DNA from 3 places in the Peribacillus aracenensis genome. Region 3 is predicted to be linked to each of the others. Evidence: riboswitches for the same ligand, from Rfam matches in the RefSeq annotation. Region 3 holds a riboswitch; each other region holds the start of a gene.
What was found. A riboswitch is a leader RNA that binds a small molecule or an ion and turns the genes downstream of it on or off. The one in region 3 is predicted to bind S-adenosylmethionine.
Positions count from the first base shown of each region.

Region 1: it holds a riboswitch for S-adenosylmethionine, as region 3 does, so the genes downstream of both, N0M92_RS03860 (methionine ABC transporter ATP-binding protein) here and N0M92_RS15060 (sugar ABC transporter substrate-binding protein) in region 3, are expected to answer to the same signal.
Region 2: it holds a riboswitch for S-adenosylmethionine, as region 3 does, so the genes downstream of both, N0M92_RS13345 (Na+/H+ antiporter NhaC family protein) here and N0M92_RS15060 (sugar ABC transporter substrate-binding protein) in region 3, are expected to answer to the same signal.

Region 1 is NZ_JANZMJ010000002.1:248,488-255,146, forward strand. Features, by position in the region: gene N0M92_RS03840 (PucR family transcriptional regulator) at 98-985, opposite strand; gene N0M92_RS03845 (NAD-dependent epimerase/dehydratase family protein) at 1,166-2,203, shown strand; gene N0M92_RS03850 (MetQ/NlpA family ABC transporter substrate-binding protein) at 2,433-3,254, opposite strand; gene N0M92_RS03855 (methionine ABC transporter permease) at 3,310-3,978, opposite strand; gene N0M92_RS03860 (methionine ABC transporter ATP-binding protein) at 3,965-4,981, opposite strand; SAM riboswitch class I at 5,050-5,154, opposite strand; gene N0M92_RS03865 (MBL fold metallo-hydrolase) at 5,436-6,260, shown strand; gene N0M92_RS03870 (hypothetical protein) at 6,435-6,623, opposite strand.
Region 2 is NZ_JANZMJ010000011.1:114,873-121,531, forward strand. Features, by position in the region: gene N0M92_RS13335 (chromate transporter) at 1-108, shown strand, start outside; gene N0M92_RS13340 (chromate transporter) at 156-701, shown strand; gene N0M92_RS13345 (Na+/H+ antiporter NhaC family protein) at 930-2,246, opposite strand; SAM riboswitch class I at 2,435-2,542, opposite strand; gene N0M92_RS13350 (SOS response-associated peptidase) at 2,796-3,467, opposite strand; gene N0M92_RS13355 (hypothetical protein) at 3,528-3,683, opposite strand; gene hutG (formimidoylglutamase) at 3,972-4,928, opposite strand; gene N0M92_RS13365 (LysR family transcriptional regulator) at 5,052-5,954, shown strand; gene ggt (gamma-glutamyltransferase) at 6,099-6,659, opposite strand, start outside.
Region 3 is NZ_JANZMJ010000014.1:33,215-39,873, forward strand. Features, by position in the region: gene N0M92_RS15055 (GTPase domain-containing protein) at 1-1,477, shown strand, start outside; SAM riboswitch class I at 1,573-1,678, shown strand; gene N0M92_RS15060 (sugar ABC transporter substrate-binding protein) at 1,795-2,907, shown strand; gene N0M92_RS15065 (sugar ABC transporter ATP-binding protein) at 2,964-4,466, shown strand; gene N0M92_RS15070 (ABC transporter permease) at 4,468-5,472, shown strand; gene N0M92_RS15075 (ketoacyl-ACP synthase III) at 6,151-6,659, shown strand, end outside.

The DNA of each region.
Region 1 (6,659 bases), on a different contig from region 3:
TACTTGTACCAATTAACTATAGTCTAAGCTATCGGATTTGAAAAAAGTATGGGCACATTGCACAAAAAAGGGTGATATTACCTGTTTGCATTGAAAATTAATCATTCAGTAAAAGTATCAAGTATGCAGTAAGGGCATGACGGAAGTTTCTAATATCGAGACCAGTTCTTTCAGAGAATTTATCGATTCGGTATTGTAAGCTGTTCCGATGTATATAAAGCTGTTTGGAGGCATAGGTGGCATTTGAATTACATTCGATATACGTTTTAATCGTTTTGATCAGTTCTGTATCCTGCTTGGTCTTGCCAAGAATCTCATTGATAAACCACTTTGCATCCTTAAAGGATGGATCCTTTATTAATGAGTGAGGGATGATGTCTGCCAAATCAGCCACCTTTAGGCCCGGCAGATGCATCTGTGCCAAATCAAAACACTTTTTCTCCTGAGTCCAGTGCTGATGAAGGTCTTGGTTTATAGGGTGAAAGCGCCCGGTGAACATACGGGTCTTTACATAAAAGTCACTTTCAAGCGTGGAAGAAATGGCGATTAATTGTTTAGTTGATAAAGGTTCTTCTTCGTCCGTTTCAATTAAGACTCCTGCCGTTTCACTTTCCCAGACAATAGCTGCGTCAGATGGAACGAAAGCTAGGAAGGCTTCTTCAAAATCAGAGTTGGAAAAATCAGCATGAGTCAGCTTGAAATGAAGAAATCGAACATTCTCCCAGCTCGTTAAAGGCAATGGTGCATTCGGTTCGGATAAAAAAGTTTTCCATGATGAGTCTGGATGTACATTGAGGTTATTCGGGTTTATAGAAGGAGCAAAAAGCAGTTCCAATAAACGGATTTCTTCGTCTGTGATATCTGAACGGGGAATGCCAAGTAAACTTCTTGAGTCTTCGAACCAAACAAAGTCAGAAATTTCATCAGCATCCATTTTGTTGGTAAGGGCATTAGGGAATTTTTGTTTAAGATTTTCAAGCATCATTTCCACCTTCTTTCTCCCTTTCCCTATCATTATAGCGAAAAAGAATAAAGTTCAAAAGAACAGGATATTGCTAGTTTTTCCGAGAAGGGATAATCAAAGAAAAGTTGCAAGTTTTATTAATGTTAGGAAAGGGTATTGCGTATGCTTTATGGAATATCGTTAAAAAGAGGAGGGAATCTTATGAACATATTATTATTGGGCGGTACACGGTTTTTAGGCAGGTATTTAGCAAGAGCTGCGATAGAGAAAGGGCATGAAGTCACACTTTTTAATCGTGGAAGCGATCCTTATGTCTTTCCCGAAATAGAACAGTTAAAAGGGGACCGCGACGGGGATCTGGAAATGTTGAAAGGGAGACAATGGGATGCAGTCATTGATACATCAGGATTTATCCCTCGAACTGTATCTAAATCTTGCAGATTGCTTCATCAAGTTAAACATTATACATATATCTCAAGCATCTCAGTTTATAGTGATCCAACCGAGCCAGGAATTGATGAAAATGGAGAGGTTCATACACTAAATGATGATAAAGCGGAAGAGATCACCCGCGGAACTGCTGGACCGATATACGGTGAATATTATGGACCGTTAAAATCATTAAGCGAAAAAGCAGCTGAAAAAGAACTGCCGGGGAAAGTTTTGTCCATTCGTGCGGGTCAAATAGTAGGTCCATATGATTACACTGACCGATTGCCGTACTGGCTTAAAAGAATAGCGGAAGGGGGAGAAATTTTGTCTCCTGGACGCCCTGGACGTCCAATCCAAGTCATCGATGCAAGGGACTTGGCTCAATGGATCATCCAAATGATAGAAAAAGGTATGACGGGTACATATAATGCCGTTGGACCGGATTACACACTAACTATGGGGCAATTACTTGAAGGCTGCAAACAGGTAACAGGAAGTAATGCTGACTTTACATGGGTATCTGAAAAGTTTTTGGATGACAATAAAGTGGAGCCATGGGGAGAGATGCCTTTATGGATACCAGAAGAATTCCCTTTTCCGGGAGCTAAGGAACCTCTGAATGGGTTTTTGGCTGTCGATAACAATAAAGCCATCAATAATGGACTAACATTCCGTCCCCTATCAGAAACCCTTGAAGAAATATGGAATTGGGAAAAGGGCCGTCAGGAATCTGTTGTTAGAAAAGCGGGTATCCACAGACAACATGAAAGTGATCTCCTTGGATTATGGAAACAGACAATAGGCTGAAACCTTCTTTTATTTTATTCAAGTACTGAAGGCACATTAAGTGTGCTTGGTGAAAAGGATGATGTAAACAAACAATGTGAAGGAATTAAAAAAACGATGGGGTAAAAACCCCATCGTTTTTTAGTACATGGATCTGCTTGCATGGTTCGTGAGGATTTCAAGGTTTTCCATGGCGGCCCTTAATGAAAGGCCTGCTCCCAATAAGGGGAAGCAGGCCTCGATTATTTGATCAATTCATCCAGTCTGGTTTTCCGAATCCGGCAAATTTGTCATCGATGACTTTTTCGAACTGGTCGGATTCCACTACTGATTTAATATCCTTTGCAAATTGGGAGTCTACATCTTTTGTATTCACTGTAACAACGTTTCGATACATATCCGGCATTTTTTCTAAAACAAGGGCATCCTGGAGGTCCATTTTCGCTGCAAGAGCGAAGTTGCCAGGGACCGCTGATAGGTCAACACTGTCTGTTGCCCGGGGCAATTGAGCGGATTCCAATGGTTTGAGTTGGATGTTTTTTGGATTTTTCGTTACATTCTTTTCAGATATTTTTAAGGGGTCGACATCTGGATCGACTTCAATCAACCCTTCATCCACCAGCACTTTAAGTGCACGTGCGAGGTTAACCGGATCATTGGGCACTGCAAGGGATGTACCATCTTTAATTTCCTTTAATGATTTATACTTGTTCGAATATATGCCCATTGGTGCTGTTGGAACTATGATAAGGTCGGAAAGCTTTAAATCATTTTCTTTAGCGAAGTTATCCATGTACACCTTATGCTGGAAAAGGTTGGCATCGATCGAATGGTTGCCAAGGGACTTATTCGGCTGGATATAGTCGGTGAATTCGACGATCTCTACATTGTAACCGAGATCTTCCAGACCTGGTTTGATGGCCTCTTTAACCATATCGGCATAGGGCCCGGTAGTCGCCCCGATCTTCAATTCTTTTTTGTCTTCAGTTTTTGGGGATGCATCATCACTCCCGCATGCTGCCAAGCCAAGGGCAAGTGCACAGACTGATAATAACGAAGCTATTTTCTTCATTTGAAATTCCTCCTGTTTAATGAAAGTATTGAATCATTGAAAAAATGACTGATCCCTATCGTTTGTTAACTATGTATGAGGCCTTGTCACCAACCATTTGAATGATTTGCACAAGGCAGATCAGCACGACGATCGTCGTGATCATGACTGTGTTGTCATAACGGTAATAACCGTACCGGATGGCCAGGTCGCCAATTCCGCCCCCGCCGATTGTCCCTGCCATCGCTGAGTAACCGATAAGCGAAATGGTCGTTAATGTCAGTCCTTGAATGATACCCGGTTTTGCCTCTGGAAGAAGTACATCCTTAATGATCATCCATGGAGTGGCTCCTACGGCAATTGCAGCTTCAATCACTCCTCTGTCTATTTCACGTAATGCCGTTTCAACGATTCTTGAAAAAAAAGGTATTGCGGACACCGACAGGGATACAGAAGCAGCTCTCGGTCCTATCGTCGATCCAGTTAGAAGATCCGTTAAAGGAAGGAGGGCGACCAAGAGAATGATGAAAGGGATTGAACGGACAATATTGACTGCGAATCCTAGAGATCGATTCACGATACTATTTTCAAAAAATAAATTCCTTGTTGTCGTAAACAGCAATACTCCAAGCGGTAGACCGATCAACAGGGCTACTGCAAGGGAAACACCGACCATATAAATCGTTTCAAGAAAGGCTTTATTAAGATCAGGTAAAATATTGACGATGGAATCAAGTAGTGACATGTTTTAGCACCTCCACAGAACTGGAACGATTTTTTATATATTGCAATGCCGAATGAACTTGAGCGGCATCGCCTATTAACTCGATGATTAAAATGCCTAAAGGGACATCCTGGATATACTCAATTTTACCGTGTAAAATATTCCCCTTTACTGAATGGGATTGGAGAGCATCCGAAAGGATCGACTCACCAGCGGTTTGCCCTTCGAATTGAATTTTAATGATCGTACCTTTACTTTCTTCAATCAAGTGCGGAGGGAGTGCGAAATCCAGAACACTGCTAATGAATTGCTTCGTTAACTCCTGCTTAGGCTGTGAAAATATTTCATAAACGGGACCTTCTTCAATTACACGGCCATCCTGCATGACGGCGACACGGTGGCATAGTTCTTTGACCACTTCCATTTCATGTGTAATCAACACGATGGTGATGCCAAGCTTACTGCTTATCTTTTTCAATAATTGTAAAATCGCTTTTGTAGTTGTTGGATCAAGTGCTGAAGTTGCTTCATCACATAATAGGACAGTGGGGTCATTTGCTAAGGCACGGGCTATGCCTACCCGTTGCTTCTGTCCACCGCTAAGCTGCGCAGGATAGACATCTTTCTTATCGCTGAGCCCTACGATTTCCAACAATTCCAATACACGTAACCTGATGGCATCCTTCGATCGATGCGCGGCCTTTAAGGCGAAAGCGACATTTTCATAAACGGTTTTTGAACTGACCAGTGAAAAATGTTGGAATATCATTCCGATTTTTTGCCGTTGTTTACGAAGCTCTTTACTTGATAAAGAGGTTAAATCAATGCCGTCAATGATGATATTTCCACCTGTCGGACGTTCAAGCAAATTCAAGCAGCGGAGTAATGAGCTTTTTCCAGCTCCACTGTAGCCGACAATTCCATACACTTCGCCAGTTTGAATGGTTAAAGATACGTTATCCACTCCGATAACTCGGTTTTTCTTCGAGACGTATTCCTTTCGGACTGAACGGATTTCAATCATGAGCTTTCCCCCTTAAACATTAAAAAACTGCCCCTATCATTCAGAAAGAGGCAGCGAAATTATATCTCGTCTTATCTTTCAGAATGCAATCATTCTGCAGGAAGTGGCACCGTTCCCTAAGGGCGGTTGCCGGACATCACAGGGCCTGATCCCTCCGTCACTCTTGATAAGTAAATTATTATTTTAGAATATTTCAAGTTTTTCAATATAATCTATATTATTTGTAAAATTCGACAATGTCAATCGTTTCTGAAATTTTCGGGGTGATTTTTTCTTATTAAAGTTTAGTAAGGTCCGTTAAAAAGGGCTATCATGCTATAATCCAGCATTTATGTCCAGGTTAATTATTCCAAAATTTCCTTGTCAAAAGGGTAAAGTGGTAATACATTTATTATAGTAAAGTTAAAAAAAGGAAGATGAAACTATATTTGTGTAATGATGGGGAGGCAACGGAATGTTAGAGATTAACACGATAAATGATGTGGTTTGTGTGAACGGGACTCCTGGCGGGAACAAATCGGGGATGAGTGTTTATGTCTTTTTAACGGATGGTCTATTGATAGATACTGGCGCACAGATTTTATTGGAAGAGCTCATTCCATTCTATGAGTCCGCTGACTTCGACTCAGTGGCCCTGACTCACTATCATGAAGACCATACCGGGTGTGCTGCATGGATACAGGAAAATAAAAAGGTCCCGCTTTTCATTCACCCGATGTCGGTTGAGGTTTGTGCAAAGGATGCCGTATATCCTGAATATCGTGAAATTTTCTGGGGAAAGAGAGACGCCTTTAAAGCTGAGCCGGTAGGGAAGGCCATTCATTCCCGCACCCAAACGTGGGAGCCGATTTTTACCCCTGGTCATGCAAAGGACCATATGGTGTATTTGAATCACAGTAATGGCATGCTCTTTTCAGGTGACCTTTTCGTAACACCAAAAACAAAGCTTGTCTTACGGGAAGAGTCTGTCCCGGTCATCATCGATTCCATTAAAAGATTACTTCAATATGACTTCGGGGAAGTGTTTTGCTGCCATGCTGGGCATGTCCCTGATGGGAAGGTCATGTTTCGGAAAAAGCTCGATTATTTGGAAAACCTACAAGGTGAAATTTTACGCTTGCATTCTCAAGGGCTGACCGTTCATGAAATCCAGCAGGCCGTTTTACCGAATCGCTATCCCCTTATCGAGATTTCTGGGCATGAATGGGATTCAGAGCATATCATTACATCGATATTAAACGAAAATATTTTAAGTGCGAGGGAGAATGGAACTATTTGAATGCTATTTCAGGCTGATGTTTTCTATTTGTCACTCAAACAACTTCCATCCAGGATGTTGTTTTACTTGATAACTTAAAAAAAGACGGACTTTTTATAGGGGGAATGCAGTGCAAGCGGGAGATGAACGGGATAAGTAAAAAAGGGGAGCCCTCTATAAGAGGGCCCACATAAATTATTTATTTTCGTTGGGATCTGTTTCATCATAAAAATCATGTGCTTCTTCGATGTTCTGAAGGTTAGCGACTTCATACACATTTCCGCCCGCCATTCCTTCATTGATGATACGGTCGATATCCAGGTAAACGGAGTCTTTGCCATCATATTCGGTATCCTTCAAAAATGTCATTTTTTCTTTATCCAAAATTAATCCCTCCTAGCCTTTTCTTTAGTTTAGGCA
Region 2 (6,659 bases), on a different contig from region 3:
GTAACAATCTCCATCAAGAGAAAATTAGGATACGATGTCAAATTGGACAGAAAAGATATGACAAAAGAAGAAAATGATTTCGAACCTTTCATGGGTGCTGGCATATAGGTAAATCAAAAAGGGTCTAACTAATTTTCAAGAAAGCATGTGATAGAATGATGGAATTGTGGGAGTTGTTTAGCACCTTCTTTATTATCGGCTTTGTATCGTTCGGAGGCGGATACGCCATGATTCCCGTAATAGAATCGGAAGTCTCACAGCATGGATGGCTGACGTCGCAGCAATTTACCGATATAATCGCCATTTCCGGGATGTCCCCAGGACCTGTTACAGCCAATAGTGCCATTCTCGTTGGCTATTCGACTGCTGGATTAGCAGGAGCCATATCATCCGCTCTCGGAATCTTGCTGCCTGCTATTATATTCGTGACCGTTATAGCCACCTTCTTCAGCAAATTGAATCATTATCCAGTTATTCAATCCATGTTTTATGGATTAAGACCCATTGTCACCAGTCTAATCCTCTTTGCAGCAATCAGTTTATCACTTTCCAATCATATGATAGCCCCTAACTTTTCATGGCATACGATAAGCTTATTACTCGTTTTTGGATTATCGTTATTTGCCCTGATGAAATTACGCTGGCACCCAGCTTATGTAATTATACTTTCTGGTTTAGTTGGTGTTGTCCTCTATTCATGACAAATGCCGCATGCAAAACCATTAATAATATGGACCGGAATGAAGCAGTTATTTTGGTTATGAATAAAATGGAATACCATAAATAAAAGAAATACCAAACAGATGAATTGAAAACTGCCTTGATTACTTTTTGAACACTGATACTGACATAAATGCGAAGATTTCACCCATACAGAAAACACCCTGTATCCAATGATTCAGGGTGTTTTTTTCATTATTATCCTCTTTTTAAGAAGTCCGTTTCTTCGATTCATCATTTCCCGACTGAAACCGTGGATAACCAATCAAGATGGCCACGACTCCACAAAGTCCAATTAGTATTGGGTAATATGAATACGGCAAGATGCTTATCGGAGAGATTTTTGCTACCCCTGCTGCAACAAGCAGTTGTGCCCCATATGGTATCAACCCTTGGATACAACAGGCAAAAACGTCAAGTATGCTCGCCGATTTACGCGGATCAATCCCATACTTTTCAGCGATGTTTTTGGCAAGTGGCCCGGCAATGATAATCGAAATCGTGTTATTTGCCGTGGAAAGGTTCGTCAAGCCAACAAGCCCGGCAATACTGAATTCCGCCCCTTTTTTTGATTTGCTATTTCGGGTCACGAGTTGGAGTAGATAATCAATGCCACCATTATGTTTGATTACAGCAACCATACCTGCAATTAAAATGGCAAGGAAGGATATTTCATACATTCCCGCCATTCCTTCACCAGCTTTTTGAATGACACCCAACGGTTGATAACTTCCATCAGCCAAGCCGATGATTCCGGCAAAGACGATTCCGATGGAAAGGACCAGGAACACATTGACTCCTGCCAATGCAGTGATCAATACGCAAAGGTATGGAAGAATCTTCACCCAATTATAAGAATTTTGGGTGATTTCGGCTTGTTCACCCATCGTTAATATTCCTAGGATAGCACATGTGATGATGGCCGCAGGTAAAACGATGAAAAAATTCACTTTAAACTTATCCTTCATTTTCGTTCCCTGTGTTCGAACTGCAGCGATTGTCGTATCTGAAATGAAGGATAGGTTATCCCCAAACATCGCACCACCAATAACGGCCGCCATTGAAAGGGCAAGCGAAATATCGGTTTGCTCGCTAATTCCGACCCCGATAGGTGCTAGGGCTACAATCGTTCCCATGCTTGTCCCCATGGATAGAGAAATAAAACAAGCGATAATGAATATCCCTACCATCAAAAGATTTTGCGGAAAAACGGCTAAGGCAAGATTCACCGTTGATTCAACCGCCCCCATGCCATTCGCAACTTCTGAAAAAGCGCCGGCTAAAAGGAAAATGATAACCATTAACATAATATTGGCGTCCCCTGCACCTTTACAGAAAATATCAACTTTTTGATTGAAACTTTCTTTCCGATTCATTGCCAATGCAGCTGCTGATGCAATAGAAATGGCTACAATCACCGGAAAAGAATAAAAATCTTTAGTGATGATTCCGGACCCTATAAATAAAATTAAAAATACGACAAATGGAATCAATGCCCATGGATTCCCTTTATTGTTTGCACTCATGATGTACACCTCTTTTTATTTTTCCCATGACATGTGTCATAGCCTTTATCCTTTTAACAGTTTTCGCAAATAACACCAACTTGAACTTAATTCTCCAGTCATGGAGCTATAGCTAAAAAACTGCCGGCATAAAAAGACCCCTTCTATTTAACAACAAGAAGAGGTCTTTTAATTTATAAAAAACACCCTCCTTATCTTTCAGGCGAAAATCAGCCTGCTGGATTTGGCACAGCACTCCCATTAAGTCCGCTGCCGAGACATCTTCGGGCCAGTCCCTCCGTCTCTCTTGATAAGAAGATCAAATTTATATAATTTATCAAATATAACGATGCCTGTCAGAAAAGTACCAAACTTGCTGTAACCATCTGAGTTTGTGAAAGTGACATCGAAGTCGTTTTGAAAAGCAAATATAAGAGTACAGCATTTTGTCTATTTTCGCAAGGTTTAGTTTTAAAGTATTTCACATGCACTTCTTAATGATTAATTAGGAATCTTGACATATGCAGTTAATCGGGACGGAATTAACATAAAAAGAGGTCTAATGACCTCTCAGCAAATTTGTTGTATTAGATTAGGTGAATTTTTTTTAGTCGAGTTCACATCAGTCGATACCTCAAAAGCTTCCATTTGTTCCGAATCGAATGACTTTAAATACTGCTGCAGATATGCAGGATCATTAATGGATGGATTCAACCAGTCTTTTTCATCTTCTTGTTTAAGGATGACAGGCATACGATCATGAATGCTGGTCATCAGCTCATTAGGAACGGTTGTTATAACGGAGCACGTGTAAATGCTGAGGCCTTCGGGAGATTTCCAGGATTCCCATATACCGGCCATTCCAAATGGAGCATGATTCTTCATTTTTATTCGCATCGGTATTTTTCTTTCTGGTGTCTTTTTCCATTCGTAAAATGAGTCAGCGATTATCAAGCATCTCTTCTTCTTATACGCATTCTTGAAGCTTGCTTTCTCTGCAATGGTTTCCGCTCTGGCATTGATCATTTTATAGCCAACTTTTTCGTCTTTTGCCCAGAAAGGAATGAGTCCCCACCGAAGATATCCAAGTCGGTTCATTGCCCCGTCATTAATGACGGATAACACGGATTGGGAGGGAGCAATATTGTAGCTGAATTGGTATTCCTCATCAAATGATCCTTGTATATCAAACCGATCTTTTATTTCTTCAATGTCAGTGAAAAGGGTGAAACGTCCACACATAATATCGCCTACCGTATTAAGATTTATTACAGTGTAACAAATGGAGCAAGCAGGCACAAATCAGCGTTCTAAAATCCTGATATCGGTAAATGGCTGATTAAATAATTCGCTGGAAATCAAAAGGGTGCCAAGGACTTCTCTTTCATCCTCAGCTTTAATGATTTCCGACAAAATCAAGGTACTGCCATTCCTTACCGTTACTTTATATTCATTCATGGAATCCCCCCTCAATAGGCTAGATGGTTGTTATTATAAACTAAAAATCCACAAGTATCAGTATTGAACTCTGGCAGAGGCATGGTTAATCTACTAATGAAGAGGCCGCATGGAGGTTCCTTTACACCTTAAAGGGTTAGTCGAACAAAGCCCGGGAGCATAAATCCTTGAATTGGCGGCGTAAAAAAGACTGCCCATGAATGATTCATGGACAGTCAGGCGCTGTAAAAGGTTTTTCGCTTCATACAGATAGATGATTATGAAGATGGCATTTTGGAAAGCCATTCATTATTTAAAATGAAGTAAAACCTCATTTATTAAATGTGCTGCCAATGTAACGGTTTTATTATTTTCATCCAACGAAGGATTCACTTCCGAGATATCAAAGGAGAGGATCTTTTCATTCGATACGATATGCCTGATAATGGCACGGACCAATTTCGGATTCAGTCCAAAAGGCGATGGAGCACTTACCCCAGGTGCGTAGGCTGAATCAATAACGTCTGTACATAATGTAAGAATAATGTAGTCATATTCCTTAGCGAATTCATTTATCCGCCGCTTAGTTTCATCCATTTCATTCAATGACAAATCTTCTTCCAATATGTAATCGACCTTACTTCTCTCGGCAGTTTCAAACAGTGCCTTCGTATTCCCCTGCTTCTGAATTCCGACACATAAATAGCCGCAATTTTCATCCTTGTCCAAAATTTGCTTAAACATCGTTCCTGATGAACTCTCTTTTTCATAAGGCCTCATATCAAAGTGAGCGTCAATATTAATGATTCCCAAGCTAGCTTTTGGTCCAATGGATTTCCTAATCCCAAGATAATGGCCATACAGGGTTTCGTGCCCTCCGCCAAGTATGATAGGAATCGCTTTACTCTCCAATATCCGGGTAACAGCCGAACCCAATTGGGATTGAGCGGCCTCCATCTCTGTACCTTCACATATTACATCACCAGCATCCACCAGCTCGGTTTGGGAATGTAAATGACAGGGTAATTTCGCCAATGACTGCCTAATATGATCAGGCCCTTCTGCGGCACCAATCCTGCCTTTATTCCTTTTGACGCCTTCATCACATTTGAAGCCAATCAATCCAAAGGTCCTGGATGAATTGGAAGAGATGGCTAATTCCGAAATCGGTGCCAAACGTACTCTTTGGTGGTATCTGAAGCTGTCCATGTCAGATTGGGAATCAATTCTTCCATTCCAATAATTTAAAGTCGGATTTGTATACATAATTTCTCCTTTATTTAAAAAATTCCGAAATATCTTTTTTCAAAATTATAAATGAGATAATATATAATTACCAATACAAAATTTCAATATATCTATAGTTTAAAGCTATAGAAAGGAGAATATATGGATCTTCGTCAACTTCGATATTTCACTACAATTGTTCGGGAAAAGAATTTCTCAAAAGCAGCAAAAACGCTGCATATATCACAACCTTCCCTAAGTAATGCCATAATGAAATTAGAAAATGAAGTTGATTTTCAGCTTTTGGAACGCAATACAAGGGGGCTTGAGCTCACGGAAGCAGGGGGGATTTTCTATACGAGAGCTGTTGATCTGTTAAGGAGATTCGATAATATGCAGGTGGAGCTTAAAGAAATGAAGGATGTCGGAAGCGGAACCGTATCAATAGGTTCCATAGAATCATTCAAATTTTGGTTTCCGAAGATCATCAGGAATTTTAAAATCAATTATCCTAAAATTCATATAAAAGTCAGGGAAATATTAGGGGAAGAGAAGGTTTTCGATTCGTTAAATCGGTATAATGTTCATTTCACCATCACGAACCAGCCCATCAACAACGCTGAAATTCTGTCCACTCCCCTTTATAATGAAAGATTCATGCTTTTGATCCATAAAGATGACGATTTAAACGGAAAAGAGTCCATCACTTTCCAAGACATAGCAAAGAAAGAATTGATTATCAGTACAACTGGATTTCAAACAAGAGATGATATCTTAAGAGCATTTAAGGATGAAAATGCAATTCCCAATATCCTATACGAAATAGAAAGGCTTGAAACGGCTTGCAGTTTGGTGGAAGCAGGGCTTGGGGTTACAATTTTACCTGAAAACTATATAAGATCCGCTGCCCCCCCCAATACTGCAATTCGCGCGATCGATTCAAATTATTTGGAAAGGACTGTTTACCTGGCTTATTTGAAAGATCGATATCTGTCTCCTGCGGTATGTAGGCTAATCGAGGACATACATAGCTTTTTTAAGAGAGATGTCAGGAACGGTGACTAAAAAATCAACGGTAATGACAAAAAAACATTCCCCATATGCACATTGCACAGGGGGAATGTTTGATATTATTGCTTTGGCCATTTCCCTCGATTTCCTTATAAACTGCTTGCTAGAGCAGTTTCAGTCTAAATTCGTCAGGGTAAATTAATTCGTTACACTGCCATCATCGTCTGGATCTCCAATATCCGCCGGATCTTTTTCCAATAGTGCCTCTTTGTCTTTTTCGTTCCATTTTGTTTTATATCCTAATGATTGCGCAACCCTTAACACCGGTAGATACGATTTTTTATCTGGTTTGAATGTTTCCAAGTCCCCAGTTCCAATTGCACCCAAACCAAGTAACAATTTGTCTGATTGGATATAGGGTTTTTCATCTATCAGTTTCATTTGTTCAGCTGAATAAGGATAAACGGCTCCATTCACTTTTAAGGTAAACGGTCCCTTTTTTTCCTCTTTTATTTCTTTTGGCTTTTTCGATTTATAGGAAACATTATACACTCCTTGAACAGTTCCTTCTCTCGTATTATCGGCTCCCCCATACATTTTCCCTTTTTCATAATCATAAATAACAGCTTGCACATTTCCGATATGCTGGGGTTTTTCTTCATAAACATGGCCTTTTGCCATTAACTCCAACCTTGTATTTTGTTCAATTCCCGGTTCCCATCTAACTGTCGGATATCCAGCGGAATAAATACGCGGCGC
Region 3 (6,659 bases):
CGATACAGATAGAAAGGTTGTCATGGAGCTAGCTGAATTGGATGAAACACGCCGCCAGCGCGGGACTATTGTTGATGTGACAATCATAAGTGACTACCTAAGAAATAATGGTCTGCGATTATTGGATACACCGGGGTTCAATGGGGAAAAAAGCGTGGAATCCGATTTCCAAGGCTATTTACATGGCAGTGATGGACTGATGTTCGTCCTGGACGCCCGGGCGCCTTTCACCGGCAGCGAACGGGATCTGTTATTGGAAATTCAAATGATGGCTCCGAAACTGCCGATTCATTTCTTATTAAATAAAATGGATACGATATACAGTGATCAGGTCGCAGTCCGGATGGAAGACGAAACATGGGATAAAGTGAATGCATATTTCCCGAATGCGAAAGTATTCGCTTTCTCCAAACTTTATGATAGCAAGCAGCAATTGAAGGACCTTTCAGCCTTCCTTCAATCGAATTACCAAGATGAGAATTGGAAGGAAAGAAGATCTGAGAAAATCCTTGCATTCATTCGTAAAACTTTATCTTATCTGTTAGAAAAACGGGCAGCCAATGAGCGGAAATGCGAGCATTCCATCTCTTGGAATGAACAGATGGAAGTCAAACTGAATGGGGCGGTCAATCAACTGGCTGATCTGGAAAAAGAAAAAAGTGAAAATATCATAAGGTCGTATCGTCTGCTTAAGGATGAAGTGAAAAATCAGCTTTCTACTAAAATTCCTGAATTACTGAAGGATTGCTCTAAATCATTAACGGAAAGCAGTGATTTCAGTCAGGTCCATGTACAATTAAACCAAGAAATGAATGAGCGGATTCAAAACTTCATTTCTGATAAGATCATGCCTCAATATTATCGTTCTCTACAAGACTGGATTGCCAGTTCCCAAATGGAGTTCTCACAAAGCCAGCAGTTTATGGATGAGATGAGTGCCGGATTCAATGAATTATACAAAGAAGAACGGATTACGCTTGCAGGTGACTTCAGGGTATTGGATGACTGGAGCCGTGATGCCGATCGGATGACAAGCAGTATCCGCATCGAAAACGTTAATATCCTTTTGCGCAGGACTCCATCACAATTGCTGCTTAAAGGAGCAGGGAAGCTGTTTGGGGCGATACCGCAAAATAAAGCCAATATGTACAATCGTTATAAGAAATATCTGGAAAGTGAAGATTACCTGGATGTTGCGGAAATGATCACGGAACGTTTCCTTACCCAATTTGGATTGTTTGAAAAATCTTTGGATCGGGACATCTCACTTTTCTATCGCAGTTCATTTGCCTTACTTCAAAAAACGATTGAACAAACGCAGACCGAGATAAAAGACTACCAGGCTGCATTGGAACATATGAAAGAAAATCCGGAAGTTTACCGTGACCCGATCACTTTGTTCGAAGTGAAATTAAGGCAGTTGGAGAGGCTTGAAAAAATCGAGAAAAAGCGTCTAGCCCAGCTTCAAAGAAAGTAAAAAATAACAAGGAACATTTCAAATATTCAAAAATCTATTGACTTTACGACTATATCCCTATAAAGTGATAATTACGAAAACGTAACACAATATATCTCTTATCAAGAGTGGCGGAGGGACTGGCCCTAAGATGCCCAGCAACCGTTCCATTAGGAATTGGTGCTAAATCCTGCAAAACAGAAATGTTTTGACAGATAAGAGAGGGACAAGTCTGCAAAACAGCTGATTAAACCTCTCTATATTAGAGAGGTTTTTATTTTGGGATTTACACCAACTAAACTGATAAGACTAAATTGAAAATATGGAGGGAAAACAAGATGAGAAGGTCTATTAAAGGAATATTCATTTCAGCCATCGCTTCGGCTTTGCTTTTAACGGGGTGCTCCACTGGGCAGAGTTCCACAGAATCGAAGAAAGAAGAAAAAGTATCATTTGAAAATGTACCGGAAAGATTTGCAGATGGGGATGGAGCCAAGATCAAAGTGATCCGTAAAATTGGCGGTGATGATCATACGGCCCAATACCTGGCGGGGGCGAAGGAAGAAGGAGAAGCACTGGGATTTCAAGTGGATACATATACAGCCAATGGTGATACGGCTAAATTTCATGATGCGATAGCGCAGGCTTTGGAGGAAGATTACGACGGGTATATCATTTCCCATGGTGATGATGCAGCAACTGTGAATGACGTTCAGAAGTTGGTTGATGCAGGTAAAAGCGTTGTCACGTTCGATTCAATAAGCGAACTATCTAAAATTGATGGCGTGACATTAACCTCACAGGATGATGAAGCGTTGGCAACACTGGCTTTTGATAAACTGTTAAAAGAGCAGAAAGGTGAAGCGGCAATTGCCTATCTTTGGGTGGATGGTTTCCCGCCAATGGTAAGAAGAAATGCAGTCTATCAGGAAAAACTAAAAGAAAATCCTGGGATTAAAGAAGTCGAAAGATTCGGGGTGGCATCTGCTGATACTTCGGTTCAGACACAAAATGCTGTAGCCGCAATGTTGAATAAATACCCTAAAGGTAAATTGGATGCCATTTTCGCAACATGGGATGCCTTTGCCATCGGTGCAGCCCGGGCGATTAAAGAAGCGGGCCGCGATGAAGTGAAGATATATGGTATTGATGTATCTAATGCAGATCTCCAGGAAATCCAATCGGCCGATAGCTCATGGTCCTACACGGCAGCGGTCGATCCCAAGCTGATCGGTGCAGTGAATATGAGGATATTGGCTAAAAAATTAGCGGGCGAAGATACTCCGCAAACCTATGACTTAGAGGCTTCACTTATTTCACAAAAGCAAGTCCAAGCTTCAAAAGAAGCGGTAAACATGGTAAATCTGTCTGGTATTGTCGATGGCTGGGGTGAATCTACGGAATTTGAAGAAGATTGGATGAAAGTTTTGAAGGATCATTATAAAAAGTAAAAAGAGACACTCTCTTTCCAGTGAAGGGAGTGTTTATTCAATAAGGGGGAATGGACATGGGCACGCAACTAGAAATGAAGAAGATTTCGATTGAATTTCCAGGGGTGAAGGCACTGAGTGAAGTTGATTTTTCCGTTCAATCAGGGACAGCCCACGCATTGGTCGGTGCAAACGGAGCAGGTAAATCGACGTTAATGAAAGTTTTATCGGGAGCCCATGTTCATTATTCAGGTGACATTTTCATTGATGGAATGAGGCGGGATATCCGCTCGCCAAAAGCGGCTCAGGAACAAGGCATTCAAATTGTTTATCAGGAAGTGGATACAGCCCTCATCCCTTACTTAACGGTTGGGGAAAATGTAATGTTGAATGATATGGTCCAAAACATGGGGAAAAAACAGAGGGTCCAATGGAAAGAGCTGCACAAACAAGCCTCTTATATTCTTGAAGATATGAAAATTCGTGTCCCTTCGAAAAAGCTGGTAAGAGATCTTACCTTGGCTGAAAAACAGATGGTCCTGATAGCAAGGGCCGTTTCGACAGAATTCAAATTCCTGATTCTCGATGAGCCAACTGCTCCGTTAAGTCATACGGAGACGACAGAACTTTTTCGAATTGTAAATGAATTAAAGCAAAAAGGCGTGGGAATCATTTTCATTTCACATCGTCTGCCTGAGATTTTTGAAATCTGTGAGGAAATTACGATCATGAGGAATGGGGAGCGTGTCACTTGTCGAAAGAAGGAGGACATGACCCGTAACGAAGTGGTAGAGAATATGCTCGGTAAAACCATGGATGACCAATTTCCAGAAGTGAATGCTTCGATCGGAGACGTCATTCTGGAAGTGAGCGGATTGTCAGATGCCGAGAAAGTCAAGAATGTCAATCTGAATGTTAAAGCAGGCGAGATAATCGGCTTGGCAGGGTTAGTCGGAGCGGGAAAAACGGAGCTCTGTAAAACCCTTTTCGGTCATACTTCGATCACAGCGGGGGAAGTAGTCCTGAATGGTCGTAAGCTTTCTTTGAAATCACCGCACGAAGCAGTAAAAAGCGGTCTGGCACTTGTACCTGAGGAACGCAGGAAAGAAGGGGTCCTCGTTCAGGAATCAGTCTCGGCGAATTTGACTGCAGCCAGCCTCGGCAAGTTCTGCAAGACGTTCAGTTTCGTGGATCGTAAGGCGGAAAAGGAAAAGGCGAAGGAAATGATTGCAAGTCTCGGCATTAAAACTCCTTCAGGGGAAGCGAATGTCGAAAACCTTTCAGGTGGTAACCAGCAAAAAGTTGCCATCGGAAAATGGCTTATGGCCGATGCGGATGTATACATATTCGATGAACCAACGAAAGGGGTCGATGTTGGAGCCAAGAAGGATATATTCGAATTGATTGCAAAGCTTGCAATGAGTGGGAAAGCGGTCATTTATGCATCATCCGAGCTTTCCGAAATCATCGGCATTACCAACCGGACATATGTGTTATATGATGGGAGCACTGTCGTCGAATTAGAAACGAGCAAAACGAATGAAGAAGAACTACTATTCTATTCAACAGGAGGAAAATAGGATGAGCATACCCATTCCTGTTACACAGACAGCGAAAGCGAAGAAAAGGCCAGAACTATTCGACTTTTTCTATAAATACGGCACAATATTGACGATTATCATTCTGATTGGAATTTTTGCCGTGTCCAATCCGGCTTTCATTCAAACGAATAATCTGATCAACATCCTGCGTTCCATTTCAATCGTGACCATCATTGCGATCGGCATTACGATATCCCTGACCGTGGATGGCTTCGACCTTTCCGTAGGATCCGTCGCATCATTGGCCAATGCCATCGTCATATCAATGTTCGTCTGGTTTTCGCAGGATACATTAATCGCCATCTTAGCTGCGATCGGCGCCTCACTTGTCGTAGGGGCCTTGAATTCATTCATGATCGTTAAATTGAGAATTCCCGACATGCTGATGACATTGGCTACCATGTTCATTATCCAGGGAATTGCCCTTACTTATACAAAAGGGGCAACGGTTTCGCAAAATATGGTCATGCCCGACGGGACATTCGCAACAGGTCTGATCAGCCCATTTTTCGCCAAAATTGGCCAGGTACCATGGATAATCCTGATCATGGCAGTCATTGTGATTGCGACCCATATCTTTTTGACTTATACGAAGCATGGTCGTTATATGTACATTATTGGGGGAAATAAGGAAGCGGCGAGACTTTCCGGGATATCGGTCAATAAATATAAAATCCTTGCCTATCTGCTTTCAGCCCTATTAGCTGCAGTGGGGGGGATTGTCCTAGCTTCAAGGGTCATGACATCGGAAATCAATTCAGGGTCCCCCTATTTAATGGATGCCGTTGCGGCTGCCTTCATTGGTTCCTCCGTTTTAGGAGCGGGAAAACCGAATGCATTTGGAACCTTTGTCGGTGCAGTCTTGATTGGAATCCTTCAAAACGGTTTGATCATGATGTCCGTTCCGTATTATGCGATGGATATCGTCAAAGGAACAGTGCTGGCCCTTGCGCTCGCGGTAACCTATTACAAACAAAAACACTAGAATGGTTTCGTCGCGTTAATCTACAGAAATCCTATAATTGTAAATTTTTGAAGATTGATAAAAATCCTGTTGGAATGCAACAGGATTTTTTCCTTTTTAAGAAGGGACGGTTCATGGAGTTTTCGAATCTTCATCAGTTTACTTAATAATAATGAACTCTTTTTATTACGCTAAAATGGGTACAGAAGGACTTTTTGATCCCTCATTGTTGGAGTATAAACATTGACCGCAGTTGTAAATTTTTACAGGGACCTTATTTACCTTTTAATAACATTATAAACGATTACATATTGGGTGGATTCTGGCATTTACTTTATTTAATCTATTGGGATATTTGGTATATTATTTATTCGGATAAAGATAAGAATATTAATAAACTTCAACTGTAACCGTTACGGTTAGGAAATTAAAAGTGGTAATACCGGATCTCTCTTTAGATAACTGAGTTTGTAGACAAAAGGGCCATCTAAAAAAAAGCAAAGTTGATTGGAACAGAAGGCGCGAGACTCCCGCTTAGAAAAGCGTCAGTAGCGATCGTTCTTTGTCGTTCAGCTCTTTTTCTCTTATGGGTTTAAAGTGACCTGTAGTTGCATAAGATTTTTTTTACTTTATAATTAGTACCAGGTATTAATATCAGTTATAAAATTGATGCAATTCATAACACGAGGTGGTTATTTTATGTTCAAATCCAAAGCACGTATTACAGCTATAGGTTCTTATGTTCCAGAAAAAAGGTTAACAAATAAGGACTTAGAAAGAATGGTTGAAACCAATGATGAATGGATTGTTAAACGGACTGGTATTAAAGAGCGAAGAATTGCACATGAAGAAGAGTTTACTAGTGATATAAGTTATAAAGCTGTAAAGGATTTAATGGAACGGTATGATAAATCTGTCGAAGATGTTGATATGATTATTGTCTGTACATTCACACCTGATTTCAACACTCCTAGCGTAGCTTCTTTAGTCCAAGCAAAGCTAGGTATTAAGAATACTGGAGCTATTGATTTAAACGCTGCTTGTGCAGGGTTTACTTATGGGCTGCATGTAGCTAATGGATTAGTAACATCTGGTTTAAACAAGAAAGTTCTGGTTATTGGAGCTGATACTTTATCCAAAATTATGGACTATGAAGATCGAGCCACCTGTATTTTATTTGGAGATGGTGGAGGAGCGGTTCTTGTAGA